2 regions of the Streptomyces sp. NPDC002788 genome follow, and region 1 is predicted to be linked to the other one. Evidence: riboswitches for the same ligand, from Rfam matches in the RefSeq annotation. Region 1 holds a riboswitch; the other holds the start of a gene.

Evidence for each region. A riboswitch is a leader RNA that binds a small molecule or an ion and turns the genes downstream of it on or off. The one in region 1 is predicted to bind glycine.
Region 2: linked by a shared signal. The riboswitch ahead of gcvT (glycine cleavage system aminomethyltransferase GcvT) and the one ahead of gcvP (aminomethyl-transferring glycine dehydrogenase) in region 1 are both predicted to bind glycine.

The regions. Positions count from the first base shown of each region.
Region 1 covers NZ_JBSFVB010000015.1:7,369-14,413, forward strand. Annotated here, with positions in the region: gene ftsR (transcriptional regulator FtsR) at 1-134, shown strand, start outside; gene ACWD1U_RS26100 (bifunctional nuclease family protein) at 218-691, shown strand; gene ACWD1U_RS26105 (MerR family transcriptional regulator) at 999-1,682, shown strand; gene ACWD1U_RS26110 (DNA polymerase IV) at 1,812-3,284, shown strand; gene ACWD1U_RS26115 (PRC-barrel domain-containing protein) at 3,517-3,894, opposite strand; glycine riboswitch at 4,008-4,103, shown strand; gene gcvP (aminomethyl-transferring glycine dehydrogenase) at 4,281-7,045, shown strand, end outside.
Region 2 covers NZ_JBSFVB010000007.1:32,561-39,605, forward strand. Annotated here, with positions in the region: gene glyA (serine hydroxymethyltransferase) at 1-849, opposite strand, end outside; gene gcvH (glycine cleavage system protein GcvH) at 864-1,241, opposite strand; gene gcvT (glycine cleavage system aminomethyltransferase GcvT) at 1,344-2,465, opposite strand; glycine riboswitch at 2,540-2,663, opposite strand; glycine riboswitch at 2,664-2,763, opposite strand; gene ACWD1U_RS14810 (AAA family ATPase) at 2,985-3,653, shown strand; gene ACWD1U_RS14815 (enhanced serine sensitivity protein SseB) at 3,769-4,557, shown strand; gene ACWD1U_RS14820 (enhanced serine sensitivity protein SseB C-terminal domain-containing protein) at 4,722-5,522, shown strand; gene ACWD1U_RS14825 (ABC transporter permease) at 5,863-6,861, shown strand; gene ACWD1U_RS14830 (ABC transporter substrate-binding protein) at 6,870-7,045, shown strand, end outside.

The DNA of each region.
Region 1 (7,045 bases):
TGGCCCCGCTGAGAAGGCACCGGAACCCGCAGACCAGGGCTCATGCGGAGGCCCGTACGAAGGAGCTGGCTGGGCTCACCGCGAGGCTGCACGCCGCGCTGCTGCAGACGGCGCTCGGGGTACGCCTGCCGTGAGGGGCCGGGCGCGCGGGGCCGGATCAGGCGCCCGACCCCTGCCCGACTACCCAAACGTCCCGGGCACGGCCTAGGGTTACTGTGTGAACGAGCTCGATGTCGTAGGTGTCCGGGTCGAAATGCCCTCCAACCAACCGATCGTGCTGCTGCGTGAAGTGGGAGGCGACCGTTACCTTCCCATCTGGATCGGACCGGGGGAGGCGACGGCGATCGCCTTTGCCCAGCAGGGCATGGCTCCCGCGCGGCCGCTGACCCACGACCTGTTCAAGGACGTGCTGGAAGCCGTCGGCCAGGAGCTCACGGAAGTGCGCATCACGGACTTGCGTGAGGGCGTCTTCTACGCCGAGCTGGTCTTCGCCAGCGGCGTCGAGGTGAGCGCCCGGCCGTCCGACGCCATAGCGCTCGCCCTGCGCACCGGGACGCCGATCTACGGCAGTGACACGGTGCTCGACGACGCCGGTATCGCGATCCCGGACGAGCAGGAGGACGAGGTGGAGAAGTTCCGCGAGTTCCTCGACCAGATCTCCCCGGAGGACTTCGGCAGCAGCAGTCAGTGAGCTCCGGAGCCGGCGCGGGCCGGACTTCGGGAACAGAGGTTGGTACGTCATACGGGCGGCCCGGCGGACGACGTGGTCCGCGGCAGGGGCGCCCGCCGTATTGGCGGGGAAACGCCCGCAGGTGCCGGAGGCTTGTGAGAGCGTCATGCGGCCCGCGCCGAAGGCATTCGGCTAGCCTTTCCCCGCGGTGGGGCACGGGAAACCACTCTTAGGGTGATTATCACTCGGCGTGGCGAGTGTGGCGATCGTTGACGCACCCCTGACGACTGCCTACCGTCGAGAAGGCAGGTCAAGGACGGAGGTCGGCGTGAGAAGCAGCGGCGACGGTACGGCTGGGGGCGGCCCCGAACGCAGTCTCAGGGCGAGCGGTCCGTACCCTCCCCCCGGCTCACGGCTCCGCTCGAGCGGGGGATACCCCCAGCCCGACGGCTCGGTCGATCACGCTCCGCAGCGACCGACGGCGGTGCCGAGCAGCGGAGGGACGACGTCCATGGCGTCCGAGCAGATCGGTTATCGCGGCCCCACGGCCTGCGCGGCCGCAGGCATCACCTACCGGCAGTTGGACTACTGGGCACGCACGGGGCTCGTCGAGCCGAGCGTGCGCCCCGCCCACGGGTCCGGGACGCAGCGGCTGTACAGCTTCCGGGACGTCGTCGTCCTGAAGATCGTCAAGCGGTTCCTCGACACCGGGGTGTCGCTGCAGAACATCCGCACGGCCGTCCAGCACCTCAGGGAACGCGGTTTCAGCGACCTGGAGCGGATGACGCTGATGAGTGACGGCGCGACGGTCTACGAGTGCAGCTCCCCCGACGAGGTCCACGCCCTGCTCCAGGGGGGCCAGGGCGTCTTCGGGATCGCCGTGGGCGTGGTGTGGCGGGACGTGGAGAGCGCGCTGTCCCAGCTGCACGGGGAGCGGATCGACACCGGGGAGACCCTGATCGGGTCCAACCCGGCGGACGAGCTGGCACGACGGCGCAACCGGGCCGTCTGAGCCGTCCGGCTCGGGGTGGATGCAGCTGCGGCATGCGGGCGTTTCCGCGCCGGGGTGGAAGCGGTTGCCCCGGCCCGGTTCGGGTGGTCGGGCGGGGCGCTGTCAGTGGTGTAGGGCAGCATCGGAGATGTGAGAACCGCGCCCACGATCCTGCATCTCGACATGGATGCCTTCTTCGCCTCGGTGGAGCAGGCGTCCAAGCCGAGTCTGCGCGGAAAGCCCGTGGTCGTCGGTGGGCTCGGGCCGCGGGGTGTGGTGGCGACCGCGTCGTACGAGGCGCGGGTCTTCGGCGTGCACTCGGCGATGCCCATGGGGCAGGCCCGGCGGCTGGCGCCCAACGCCGCCTATCTCGTGCCGCGCTTCACCTTCTACCGGGCGATCAGCGAGCGGGTGATGGAGCTGCTGCGGGCGCTGTCGCCGCTGGTCGAGCCGCTGAGCCTGGACGAGGCGTTCGTGGACCTGGAGGCCGGAGGAAAGGCCTGGGACGAGCAGTCGGCGCGGCTGGTCGGGGCGCAGCTGCGCGCGGACATCCGGGCTATCACGGGGCTCACGGGGTCGGTGGGGCTCGCCGCCTCCAAGATGCTCGCGAAGATCGCCTCGGAGCAGGCCAAGCCGGACGGCCTGGTGGTGATCGAGCCGGGGACCGAGCGGGCGATGCTCGGGCCGATGCCGGTGCGGACCCTGCCGGGGGTGGGGCCGGCGACGGGCGACCATCTGCGGCGGGCCGGGATCACCACGGTCGAGGAGATCGCCGAGGCGGGGGAGGACGAGCTGGTCCGGCTGCTCGGGAAGGCACACGGGCACGGTCTCTACGCCATGGCGCTGGCGCGGGACGACCGGCCCGTGGTCGCGGAGCGGGAGGCGAAGTCGGTGTCGGTCGAGGACACCTACGACGTGGACATCCACGACCGGGTGCGGGTCGGGCTTGAGGTGCAGCGGCTCGCCGACCGGTGCGTGCGGCGGCTGCGCGGCGCCGGGCTGTCCGGGCGGACCATCGTGCTGAAGGTGCGGCGCTACGACTTCTCGACGCTCACCCGGTCCGAGACGCTGCGCGGCCCCACGGACGACCCCGCGGTGATCCGTGAGGCGGCGGCCAGGCTGCTGGACTCGGTCGACACGACGGGCGGGGTGCGGCTGCTCGGGGTGGGCGTCAGCGGGCTCGCCGACTACACGCAGGAGGACCTGTTCGCGCAGGCGGCCGGCGAGCGGGCGGTCGCAGAAGATCCAGCCGAGGAGAACGCCGAGGCGCCGGTCGAGGAGCAGCCGGTGCCCGCCGAGCGGCGATGGCCCGCGGGGCACGACGTGCGCCACGCCGAGTTCGGGCACGGGTGGGTGCAGGGCAGTGGCCTGGGGCGGGTCACCGTGCGGTTCGAGACGCCCGGCTCGGGGCCGGGACGTGTGCGGACCTTTCCGATCGGCGATCCCGCGCTGGAGCCGGCGGATCCCTTACCGCTGGTGTTACGAAGACCCGAGGGCGGGGGGCACGGCGGTTCCGCAGAGGCGCAGGGCAGGGGCGGGCCGGGTGCTGCTCCCGGTCCCGCGGGCACACCGGCGGGGATCTCCTCGGCCGCGGACACAGCGTCCGGGTTCTCTTCGGCGTAGAGCTCGTGCGCCGGAAGGGCATCACAGCGCGGGAACGCCAACGCCACCCCCACGTCGGCGGTGGTGACCGCCGGGGCCACCGTCGAGGGCGCGGGGTTGGACGCCGGTCCTCTTGCCTATCGCGGCCGAGGTGTGCGGACGGAGCCGCCTGCGAAGGTGACTCCTCCGTGCCGGAGCAGCGGTGTCGCTCCTGCGGCGTCCGGGGCACAGCGGACGGCTACGGGGCCTGGGCTCAGGTCGTCGTCTCGTCCTTGCCGGCGAGCCGGCCGAAGTCGTGCTCCGGAAGCGGGGGCGGGGCGGCGACGTCGAGGCCGTAGTGGTGGTAGAGCTGGAGTTCCTGCTCCGGTGAGAGGTGGCGGCCCACGCCGAAGTCGGGGGCGTCCTTGATGAGGGCGCGGTCGAAGGGGACGCGCAGGGCGCCTTCGATCAGTTCACTGGGCTCCAGGGGGACGAACGCGTCCCTGCTGAACAGCCCGGTCCGTATGGCCGCCCACTCCGGTTCGCCGGTGGCGTCGTCGAGGTAGACCTCGTCGATCGTGCCGATCCTGGTTCCATTGCGGTCGAACGCCTTGCGGCCGATCAGGTGGCGCGGATCGATATCGGTACGCACGTGCCCTCCACAAGGTCGCAAGTCTTCTGTAGACACCACAAAACGGCACAACCGGGGACCCGGCCACTCGAAGGTTCGTGCGTTGACCCCGCTGGTACGCTGGCAGCGGCTGCTGACCCCGTGCGGGAGAGTCCTCCAGACAGCATCGGAGGCGCCGAAGGAGCAAATCCTCCCCGGAATCTCTCAGGCACACGTACCGCACGGACGAGGTCACTCTGGAAAGCAGGGCGGGTGCCGACGGCTTCCGCTCTCACCGACGGTGAAAACCGGAGGCCTTCGGGCGATCCGGTGAAGCTCTCAGGTTGAGATGACAGAGGGGGAGGCCGTCCGGGTACCCGTGCCGTGGTGCCCCTCGCAGGTCGTGTCAGACCAGGAGGCCTCCGCAAATGACCGCCCATCGCATTCCGCTCTCCGAGCTCGAAGAGGCAGTCCCCTTCGAGCAGCGCCACATCGGCCCCGACCACGAGGCCCGGGCCAAGATGCTCGCGCAGGTCGGCTACGGCTCGCTGGAGGAGCTCACGGCCGCCGCGGTCCCGGCCGTGATCAAGAGCGCCGAGGCGCTGGACCTGCCGGGCGCCCGCAGCGAGGCCGAGGTGATCGCCGAGCTGCGCTCCCTCGCCGAGCGCAACCAGGTCCTCGGCTCCATGATCGGGCTCGGGTACTACGGCACGTTCACGCCGCCGGTCATCATGCGCAACGTCATGGAGAACCCGGCCTGGTACACGGCCTACACGCCGTACCAGCCGGAGATCTCGCAGGGGCGGCTCGAGGCGCTTCTGAACTTCCAGACCATGGTCGCCGACCTGACCGGGCTGCCGACCTCCGGCGCCTCCCTGCTCGACGAGGGGACAGCGGCCGCCGAGGCCATGGCGCTGTCGCGGCGTCTGGGCAAGAACAAGAGGGGCCTGTTCCTGGTCGACGCGGACGTGCTGCCGCAGACCATCGCCGTGATCCAGACCCGGGCCGAGCCGACCGGCGTCGAGGTCGTCGTCGCCGACCTCAGTGACGGCATCCCCGCCGAGATCGCCGAGCGTGAGATCAACGGCGTGCTGATCCAGTACCCGGGCGCCTCCGGAGCCGTCCGGGACATCAAGCCGGTCATCGACCGGGCGCACGAGCTCGGGGCGCTCGTCACCGTCGCCGCCGACCTGCTCGCGCTGACGATGCTGAGGTCGCCCGGGGAGCTCGGCGCCGACATCGCGGTCGGGACGACGCAGCGCTTCGGTGTGCCCATGGGCTTCGGCGGGCCGCACGCCGGCTACATGGCCGTCCAGGAGAAGATGGCGCGCAGCCTGCCCGGACGGCTCGTCGGCGTGTCCGTCGACGCGGACGGGAACAGGGCCTACCGGCTGGCGCTGCAGACGCGTGAGCAGCACATCCGCCGGGAGAAGGCCACCAGCAACATCTGCACCGCGCAGGTGCTGCTCGCCGTCATGGCCGGCATGTACGCCGTCTACCACGGGCCGGAGGGCCTGAAGGGCGTCGCGCAGCGCACCCACCGGTACGCCACGGTCCTCGCCGCCGGTCTCGCGAACGGCGGTGTCGAGGTCGTGCACGAGGCCTACTTCGACACCGTCACGGTGCGCGTGGAGGGCCGGGCCGCCGAGGTCGTGGCCGCCGCGCGGGACAACGGGGTCAACCTGCGTCTCGTCGACGCCGACCACGTCTCCATCGCCTGCGACGAGACCACCACCCGGGCCCAGCTGCGTGCCGTATGGGCCGCCTTCGGTGTCGAGGGTGTCGTCGAGGCACTGGATGCCGCCGCGGAGGACGGGCTTCCCGTTGATCTTCTGCGCACCGACGAGTACCTGACGCACCCCGTCTTCCACCAGCACCGCTCCGAGACCGCCATGCTGCGCTACCTGCGCCGGCTGGCCGACCGGGACTACGCGCTCGACCGCGGCATGATCCCGCTGGGCTCCTGCACCATGAAGCTCAACGCGACCACGGAGATGGAGCCGGTCACCTGGCCCGAGTTCGGGCAGCTGCACCCCTTCGCGCCCGCTGAGCAGGCCGCGGGCTACCTCACCCTCATCCACGAGCTGGAGGACCGCCTCGCCGAGGTCACCGGCTACGACAAGGTCTCCCTCCAGCCCAACGCCGGGTCGCAGGGCGAGCTGGCCGGTCTGCTCGCCGTGCGCGGGTACCACCGGGCCAACGGCGACGCGCAGCGCACCGTGTGTCTGATCCCCTCGTCCGCGCACGGCACCAACGCCGCCAGCGCGGTGATGGCGGGCATGAGGGTCGTCGTCGTGAAGACCGCGGAGGACGGCGAGATCGACGTCGAGGACCTGCGGGCGAAGATCGAGCAGCACCGCGACGAGCTGGCCGTGCTGATGATCACCTACCCGTCCACCCACGGTGTGTTCGAGGAGCACGTCGCCGACATCTGCGCCCAGGTGCACGAGGCGGGCGGTCAGGTCTACGTCGACGGGGCCAACCTCAACGCGCTCGTGGGACTCGCCAAGCCGGGGCACTTCGGCGGGGACGTCTCGCACCTGAACCTGCACAAGACCTTCTGCATCCCGCACGGCGGCGGCGGTCCCGGCGTGGGCCCGGTGGCGGTGCGGGAGCACCTCGCGCCCTACCTGCCGAACCACCCGTTGCAGCCCGAGGCCGGCCCGGAGACCGGCGTCGGTCCCATCTCCGCGGCGCCGTGGGGTTCCGCCGGCATCCTGCCGATCTCGTGGGCGTACGTCCGGCTCATGGGCGGCGAGGGGCTGAAGCGGGCCACGCAGGTGGCGGTGCTCAGCGCCAACTACATCGCCAAGCGGCTGGAGCCGCACTACCCGGTGCTCTACACCGGCCCGGGCGGACTCGTGGCGCACGAGTGCATCATCGACCTGCGGCCGCTGACCAAGGCGACCGGGGTGAGCGTCGACGACGTGGCCAAGCGGCTGATCGATTACGGCTTCCACGCGCCGACGATGTCGTTCCCGGTGGCCGGGACGCTGATGATCGAGCCGACCGAGTCGGAGGACCTGGCCGAGCTGGACCGTTTCTGCGATGCGATGATCGCCGTTCGCGCGGAGATCGAGAAGGTCGGTTCCGGCGAGTGGCCCGCCGACGACAACCCGCTGCGCGGCGCCCCGCACACCGCCGGCGCGCTCGCCGGGGAGTGGGAGCACGCCTACAGCCGAGAGGACGCCGT
Region 2 (7,045 bases), on a different contig from region 1:
CTCCTTGAAGTCCTGCGAGGCCGCGACCTTGAAGGCGACCGCCTTGGCGGCGATCACATGCTCCAGCGGACCACCCTGCTGACCGGGGAAGACAGCGGAGTTGATCTTCTTGGCGAGTTCGGCCGTGGAGAGGATCACACCACCGCGCGGGCCGCCCAGCGTCTTGTGCGTGGTCGTGGTCACCACGTGCGCGTGCGGCACCGGGTTCGGGTGCAGCCCGGCCGCGACGAGACCGGCGAAGTGCGCCATGTCGACCATCAGGTACGCGCCGACCTCGTCCGCGATCCGGCGGAACGCGGCGAAGTCCAGTTGCCGCGGGTAGGCCGACCAGCCCGCGACGATCAGCTTCGGCTTCGACTCCTTGGCGAGCCGCTCGACCTCGGCCATGTCGACCCGGCCGTCCTCGCCCACGTGGTAGGCGACGACGTCGTAGAGCTTGCCGGAGAAGTTGATCTTCATGCCGTGGGTCAGGTGCCCGCCGTGGGCGAGGTTCAGCCCCATGATGGTGTCGCCCGGCTTGAGCAGCGCGAACATCGCGGCCGCGTTGGCCTGGGCGCCGGAGTGCGGCTGCACGTTGGCGTGCTCGGCGCCGAACAGCTCCTTGACGCGGTCGATCGCGATCTGCTCGACCACGTCGACGTGCTCGCAGCCGCCGTAGTAGCGGCGGCCCGGGTAGCCCTCGGCGTACTTGTTGGTGAGGACCGAGCCCTGCGCCTCCATGACCGCGACCGGCGCGAAGTTCTCCGAGGCGATCATCTCGAGCGTGGACTGCTGGCGCTGCAGCTCGGCGTCGACCGCGGCGGCGACGGCCGGGTCGAGCTCGTGCAGGGGTGTGTTCAGGACGGACATTCGGCTACGACTCCTCAGCCGGCGGAGAACGCGGTGTACTCGTCGGCGGAGAGCAGGTCGCCCGGCTCGTCCGCGACCCGCACCTTGAACAGCCAGCCGCCCTCGAAGGGGGCCGAGTTCACCAGCGACGGGTCGTTCACGACGTCCTCGTTGACCTCGGTGACCTCACCGGAGACCGGGGAGTACAGGTCGGACACCGACTTGGTCGACTCCAGCTCGCCGCAGGTCTCGCCGGCGGACACCGTGTCACCGACCTCGGGGAGCTGGACGAACACGACATCGCCGAGCGCGTTCGCCGCGTGCTCCGTGATACCGACCGTCGACACGCCGTCCTCGGCGGCCGACAGCCACTCGTGCTCCTTGCTGTAGCGCAGCTGCTGGGGGTTGCTCATGGCCTGAATTCTCCTGTACGCGCGGGAGTGCTCTGAAGGGGGACTGCTGGTGAGCCGGGACGACGGGCGACGGGGTCGCTTGCCGCGACCCCTCGCCAGTGTCTACTTCTGCCGCTTGTAGAACGGCAGCGCCACGACCTCGTACGGCTCGTGACTGCCCCGGATGTCCACGCCCACGCCGGGCGTGCCGGGCGCGGCGTGCGAGGCGTCGACGTAGGCCATGGCGATCGGCCTGCCCAGGGTGGGGGAGGGGGCGCCGGAGGTGACCTCGCCGATCACCTCGCCGGCGGAGACGACCGCGTACCCGGCGCGGGGGACCCGGCGGCCCTCGGCGACGAGCCCGACCAGGACGCGCGGCGGGTTCTGCTCGGCCCGGGCGGCTGCCTCGCGCAGGGCCTCGCGCCCCACGAAGTCGCCCTCCTTCTCGAACTTCACCACCCGGCCGAGACCGGCGTCGAAGGGCGTGAGCGAGGTGCTCAGCTCGTGCCCGTACAGCGGCATGCCCGCCTCGAGGCGCAGCGTGTCGCGGCAGGACAGCCCGCACGCGACCAGGCCGGCGCCCTCGCCCGCCTTGGTCAGGGCCTGCCACAGCTCGACGGCGTGCTCCGGCTTCACGAACAGCTCGAAGCCGTCCTCACCGGTGTAGCCCGTACGGGCGATCAGGGCCGGGACCCCGCCGACCGTGCCGGGCAGACCGGCGTAGTACTTCAACCCGTCGAGGTCGGCGTCGGTGAGGGACTTCAGGATCCCGGGGGACTCCGGGCCCTGTACGGCGATCAGCGCGTAGGCGTCCCGGTCGTCACGCACCTCGGCGTCGAAGCCGGCCACGCGCTCCGCCAGCGCGTCCAGGACCACCTGGGCGTTGGAGGCGTTGGCGACCACCATGTACTCGGCCTCGCCCAGCCGGTAGACGATCAGGTCGTCGAGGATGCCGCCGTCGGCCCGGCAGATCATGGTGTAGCGGGCGCGGCCCGGCTTGACGCCGCCGATGTTGCCCACCAGGGCGAAGTCGAGCAGGGCGGCGGCCTGCGGGCCGGTGACGGTGATCTCGCCCATGTGGGAGAGGTCGAAGAGCCCGGCCTTCGTGCGTACGGCGGTGTGCTCGTCGCGCTCGGAGCCGTAGCGCAGGGGCATGTCCCAGCCGGCGAAGTCGGTCATCGTCGCGCCGAGCGAACGATGCAGGGCATCGAGCGCGGTGCGGCGGAGTTCTCCTGTACTGCTCACGGTCGGTCGTCTCCAAGGGCAATGGCGGCACCTCCCACGCGAGTTCATTCGAGCGTGGGGGAGGGCGAGGGCGTTCCTCCCCATCTGTCATCGGAACCTGAGAGGTTCGCCATGACCGCGCAGGTCGATGGCTTGCACCTTGGGTGGGGCCACGCCCGTCGTCTCGACGACGGGAGGTGGCCCGCTTTTCAGATGTGCCTCGCCCGCGCGGTAACGGGGCCTGAGAGATTCAAGGGAGGGACTTGCTCCTTCGGCGCCCCAGCGTCAGCGGTGCTGGGAACTCTCCCGCGCGGATTCAAACGGCCGGTATGCAGTTGGCGCGCACATCATTGCACGCATCCTTCCGGCGCGGCAGGGGGACCTTTCACAGCAAGTGCGGAGTCCCGCGCGCCGGACACGGCGACCTGTAGCAGCCCTGTTGCAGGACAAGAACGGAAATGAGGGGCCTGCGCCGTTACCTTCTCTTTACACTCGGCGGGGATGGGACTCCGTACCTGGCCCCAGGGGAGGACGATCACGGTGAACAGGACCAGGGCGTACGCCACGACCACGGGCATGGCGCTGCCCGAGCAGCCGGCCGTTCCGGCCCGGGCGGTCTGCGGCCCGGTGCCGGCGCCGGTCGTCCGCGATCTGCGCGAGCGCGCCGGCCGCAGCCCGCACGCGCTGCTGTTCGCCCCCCACGACCTCGTCGTGGTCACCGGCCTGCCCGGCAGCGGCAAGTCCACGCTGATGCGGCGCACGGTGCCGGGCCGGCGCATCGACTCCCAGGACACCCGCGACCGCTGGGCGCGCCGCATGCCGCGCTTCCTGCCCTACGCGCTGTACCGACCGCTCGTGCGCCTCGCCCACTACGCCGGGCTGCGCCGCGCCCTGCGCACCGGCGAGGGACTCGTGGTGCACGACTGCGGCACCCAGGCCTGGGTCCGCCGCTGGCTCGCCCGCGAGGCGCGCCGCAGGGGCGGCACCTTGCACCTGCTCCTCCTCGACGCCACCCCCGAGCAGGCCCTGGCCGGCCAGCGCGACCGAGGCCGCGGCGTCTCCCGCTACGCCTTCCTCCGCCACCGCGCGGCAACCACCCGCCTGCTGCGCTCGGTGGAACGCGGCGAACTCCCCACGGGCTGCGGCTCAGCCGTCCTCGCCGACCGCGACGCGGCGAACACCTTGCACCGCATCGCCTTCACGGAGTGACGCCCGGGACGGGGTACCCGGTTCGTGGGTCGGCCGTCCCCGGCCCGGCCGCCCCCGGCTCCCGAACCGCTAGCCTTCTGAGCCACAGCAGTGGCATGAGGCAGGCGGTAGGCAGATGGACTTCCCGGCGGAATTCTCCGCGGACTTTCCGGCGCAGACGCAGACCCATCCGCACGGCGGATGGCCCGGCAACGAGCTGGAGGAGGTGCTCTCGGCCTCCCTCGGTGCCGGGCCGTCCGCCGGCGGGCGGATCGTCGAGGTGCTGGGCCGGAGCTTCGTGTGGGTCCCGCTGCCCAGCGGCGGCGGCCCGCAGAGCGGCCCCCTCGATCTGCCCGGCATCGAGATCGAGGGCCAGGCGTACGTGCCGGTGTTCAGCTCCGAGGAGCAGTTCCACCAGGTCGTCGGCTCCCACATGTCGTACACCATCGCGCCCGCCGTGGAGTTCGCCCGCGGCCTGCCCCCGCACGCGGGGATAGCCGTCAACCCGGGCGGCGTCGTCGGCATCCCGCTCCCGCCGCCCGCCGTGGCCGAGCTGTGCCGGGCCGGGCGGACCCCGCTGGACGGCCCCGTGAGCGGCGGCCGGGTCCGCCTCTTCGAGCCCGACTGGAAGGACGACCCGGTGGACTTCCTCGCCGCCGCCTCCGCTGAGTTCGAGGCGACCGGTGTCGTCGTCACCGCGCGCCGCTGCCTCGCCCACATCGAGACCGCCGATCCGGTGATGTTCGTGGGCGTCGAACTCTCCCAGTGCGAAGGCGACCTGCGGGCCCTTCCCCTGGAAGCCCTCACCCGGGCCGTCACCACCAGTCCGGCCCCCTGGCCCGTCAACCTCGTCCTCCTGGACGTGGCGGAGGACCCGGTGGGCGACTGGATGCGCAACCGGGTCCGGCCCTTCTATCAGCGGTAGACGAGCAGACCCCAGGGCGCGGGGCTGTGACATCATGCGGCTTCGCCGCGGGGGGCGCGGCAAGCCACGAACGACCCGCACCCGGGAGCCGACACCAGGCTCCGAGTCCCCTCGCGGGCTTAAGCTAGGTCACGGTCGAGGCGTTGTACGAAGGGGCGGTAAAGGTGAGCGCGAGCGGCACGGCCGCGGCCGGACAGGTCGAGCACATGCTGCGCCAGGTCACGCCCGGGCGTTACGACGCCTACGAGGCTCTCCTGCGCGCGCTCGCGACCCCGCGCACCGGCCAGATCTGGATGCTCCTGTGGCACGGCCAGGCCGGCTCCCCGGACGCCCAGTACGGAAACATGGAGGTCGGCGGCTGCGGTTACGCCCCCTGCGTGACCTCCGCCCAGGAGCTGTCGGCCAGCGGCTGGAACCGCTCGTACGAGGTGGTCGACGGGGTCGACGTGGCCCGCGCCCTCTACCCCGACCACTACGGCCTCTGGCTCAACCCGCACGCCCCCGGCGGCGGCGTCGGCGTCCCCTGGCTGGACCTGCGCCGGATCGCCACGGGCCTGGACCGCCAGCCGGCGGGGCCGCTGCGGCTGTCCGAACCGGCCATCGAGATTCCGCAGTTCTACGCCCTGCTCGCGCAGAACGCCCACCGCACCCCGGCCGTCCGCTCGCTGCGCCGCGCCTGGGTGCAGCCCGCGCTCGGGGCGCCGTACCTCGCCATCGGACTGGATGTGTACGACACTTCGCCGCCGGCCGTGGATTCGGTGCGCGCGATGATGCAGCAGTCCCTCGGTGCCGTACCGGACGGGCTCCCCGTCTCGACCGTCGCCATGTCGGACGAACACGACCCGGTCGCCATGTGGCTGCGCGCGAGCGCCCGCCCCTTCTACGACCGCGAGGCCCACGCCACGGCGCCCGTCCAGGCCCCGGCATCGGGCTACGGATACCCGCCGGCGCAGGGCCGGTACTGACCCCACTTCCGGCTCCCCGGTGGCCCCGTAGCACATCTCGGAAACGCGACAACCATTCCACTCTTCGCGCGTAGATCAGGGTGGAATGGTCATGTCTGTCCTAAAATGCCCCTGACGAGGGGCGTCCGGCTCCCGTTACCCGCTGTCCGGATAACGGAACTCCCCAGACAGCATCACGTTTACGCATCCTTTCACCGTCAAGTCTGGCAACAGATCGCCAAAGCGTTGAAGACTCCCCGCAAGACACGGGCCGGTCGGTCTCGTGTACGAGACAAACAAAACCGCTACAGCGGCAGCCAGGGGCTCGGCGATCGCCGGCCCGAGAGGGGTCAATCGCACCGTGACCGCACCGATCGAGACCACCGGGGCGGAAGCCGGAGCACAGCCCGAGGCCGTGCTCTCCGGGGTCAAGAAGAGCCAGATCGAAGGGCGCTCGCTCACCCAGATCGCCTGGATGCGCTTCAAGCGGGACAAGGTGGCGATGGCGGGAGGCGTCGTCGTCATCCTGCTCGTCACGATGGCGGTGTTCTCCAAGCCGATCCAGTGGATCTTCGACCTCGATCCCAACAAGTTCAACCAGGACCTCATCGACCCCGCACTGCTCGCCCCCAAGGGCGGCTGGGGTGGCATGAGTTGGGACCACCCGCTCGGCGTGGACCCGCAGTACGGCCGGGACATGCTCGCCCGCATCATCGACGGATCGTGGGTCTCCCTGCTGGTCGCGGGCGGCGCCACGCTGCTGTCCGTGTGCATCGGCACCGTGCTCGGCGTCATCGCCGGCTACTACGGCGGCTGGGTCGACAGCGTCATCAGCAGGCTGATGGACACCTTCCTGGCGTTCCCGCTGCTGCTGTTCGCCATCTCGATCTCGGCCTCGGTGCAGGACGGGTTCTTCGGTCTCGAGGGCCTGTCCCTGCGCATCTGCGTGCTGATCTTCGTGATCGGCTTCTTCAGCTGGCCGTACATCGGCCGCATCGTGCGCGCCCAGACCATGACCCTGCGCAAGCGGGAGTTCATCGAGGCCGCCACGAGCCTCGGCGCGCGCGGCCCTTACGTCCTGTTCCGGGAGCTCCTCCCGAACCTCGTCGCGCCGATCCTCGTCTACTCGACGCTGATCATCCCGACGAACATCCTTTTCGAGGCCGCACTGAGCTTCCTCGGTGTCGGTATCGCTCCGCCGCAGGCCTCCTGGGGCGGCATGCTCAGCAACGCTGTGGATCTCTACACGGCTGATCCGCAGTACATGTTCGTGCCCGGACTGGCGATCTTCATCACCGTCCTGGCCTTCAACCTGCTGGGTGACGGGCTGCGTGACGCCCTCGACCCTCGCAGCAAGTGATCCATCGAATGAGGGGGCTTCCTCAGGTGAAGACGAGAAGGGTGACCGCCGGCGTTGCGTCGGTCCTGGCACTGTCGCTGGGTGCTGCCGCGTGCGGCGGCGGAGGTGACGACAACGACGGGGGAGGCAACGGCAAGAAGGACGCCGCGCTGAACTCGATCGTCAACGCGTCGGACAAGAAGGG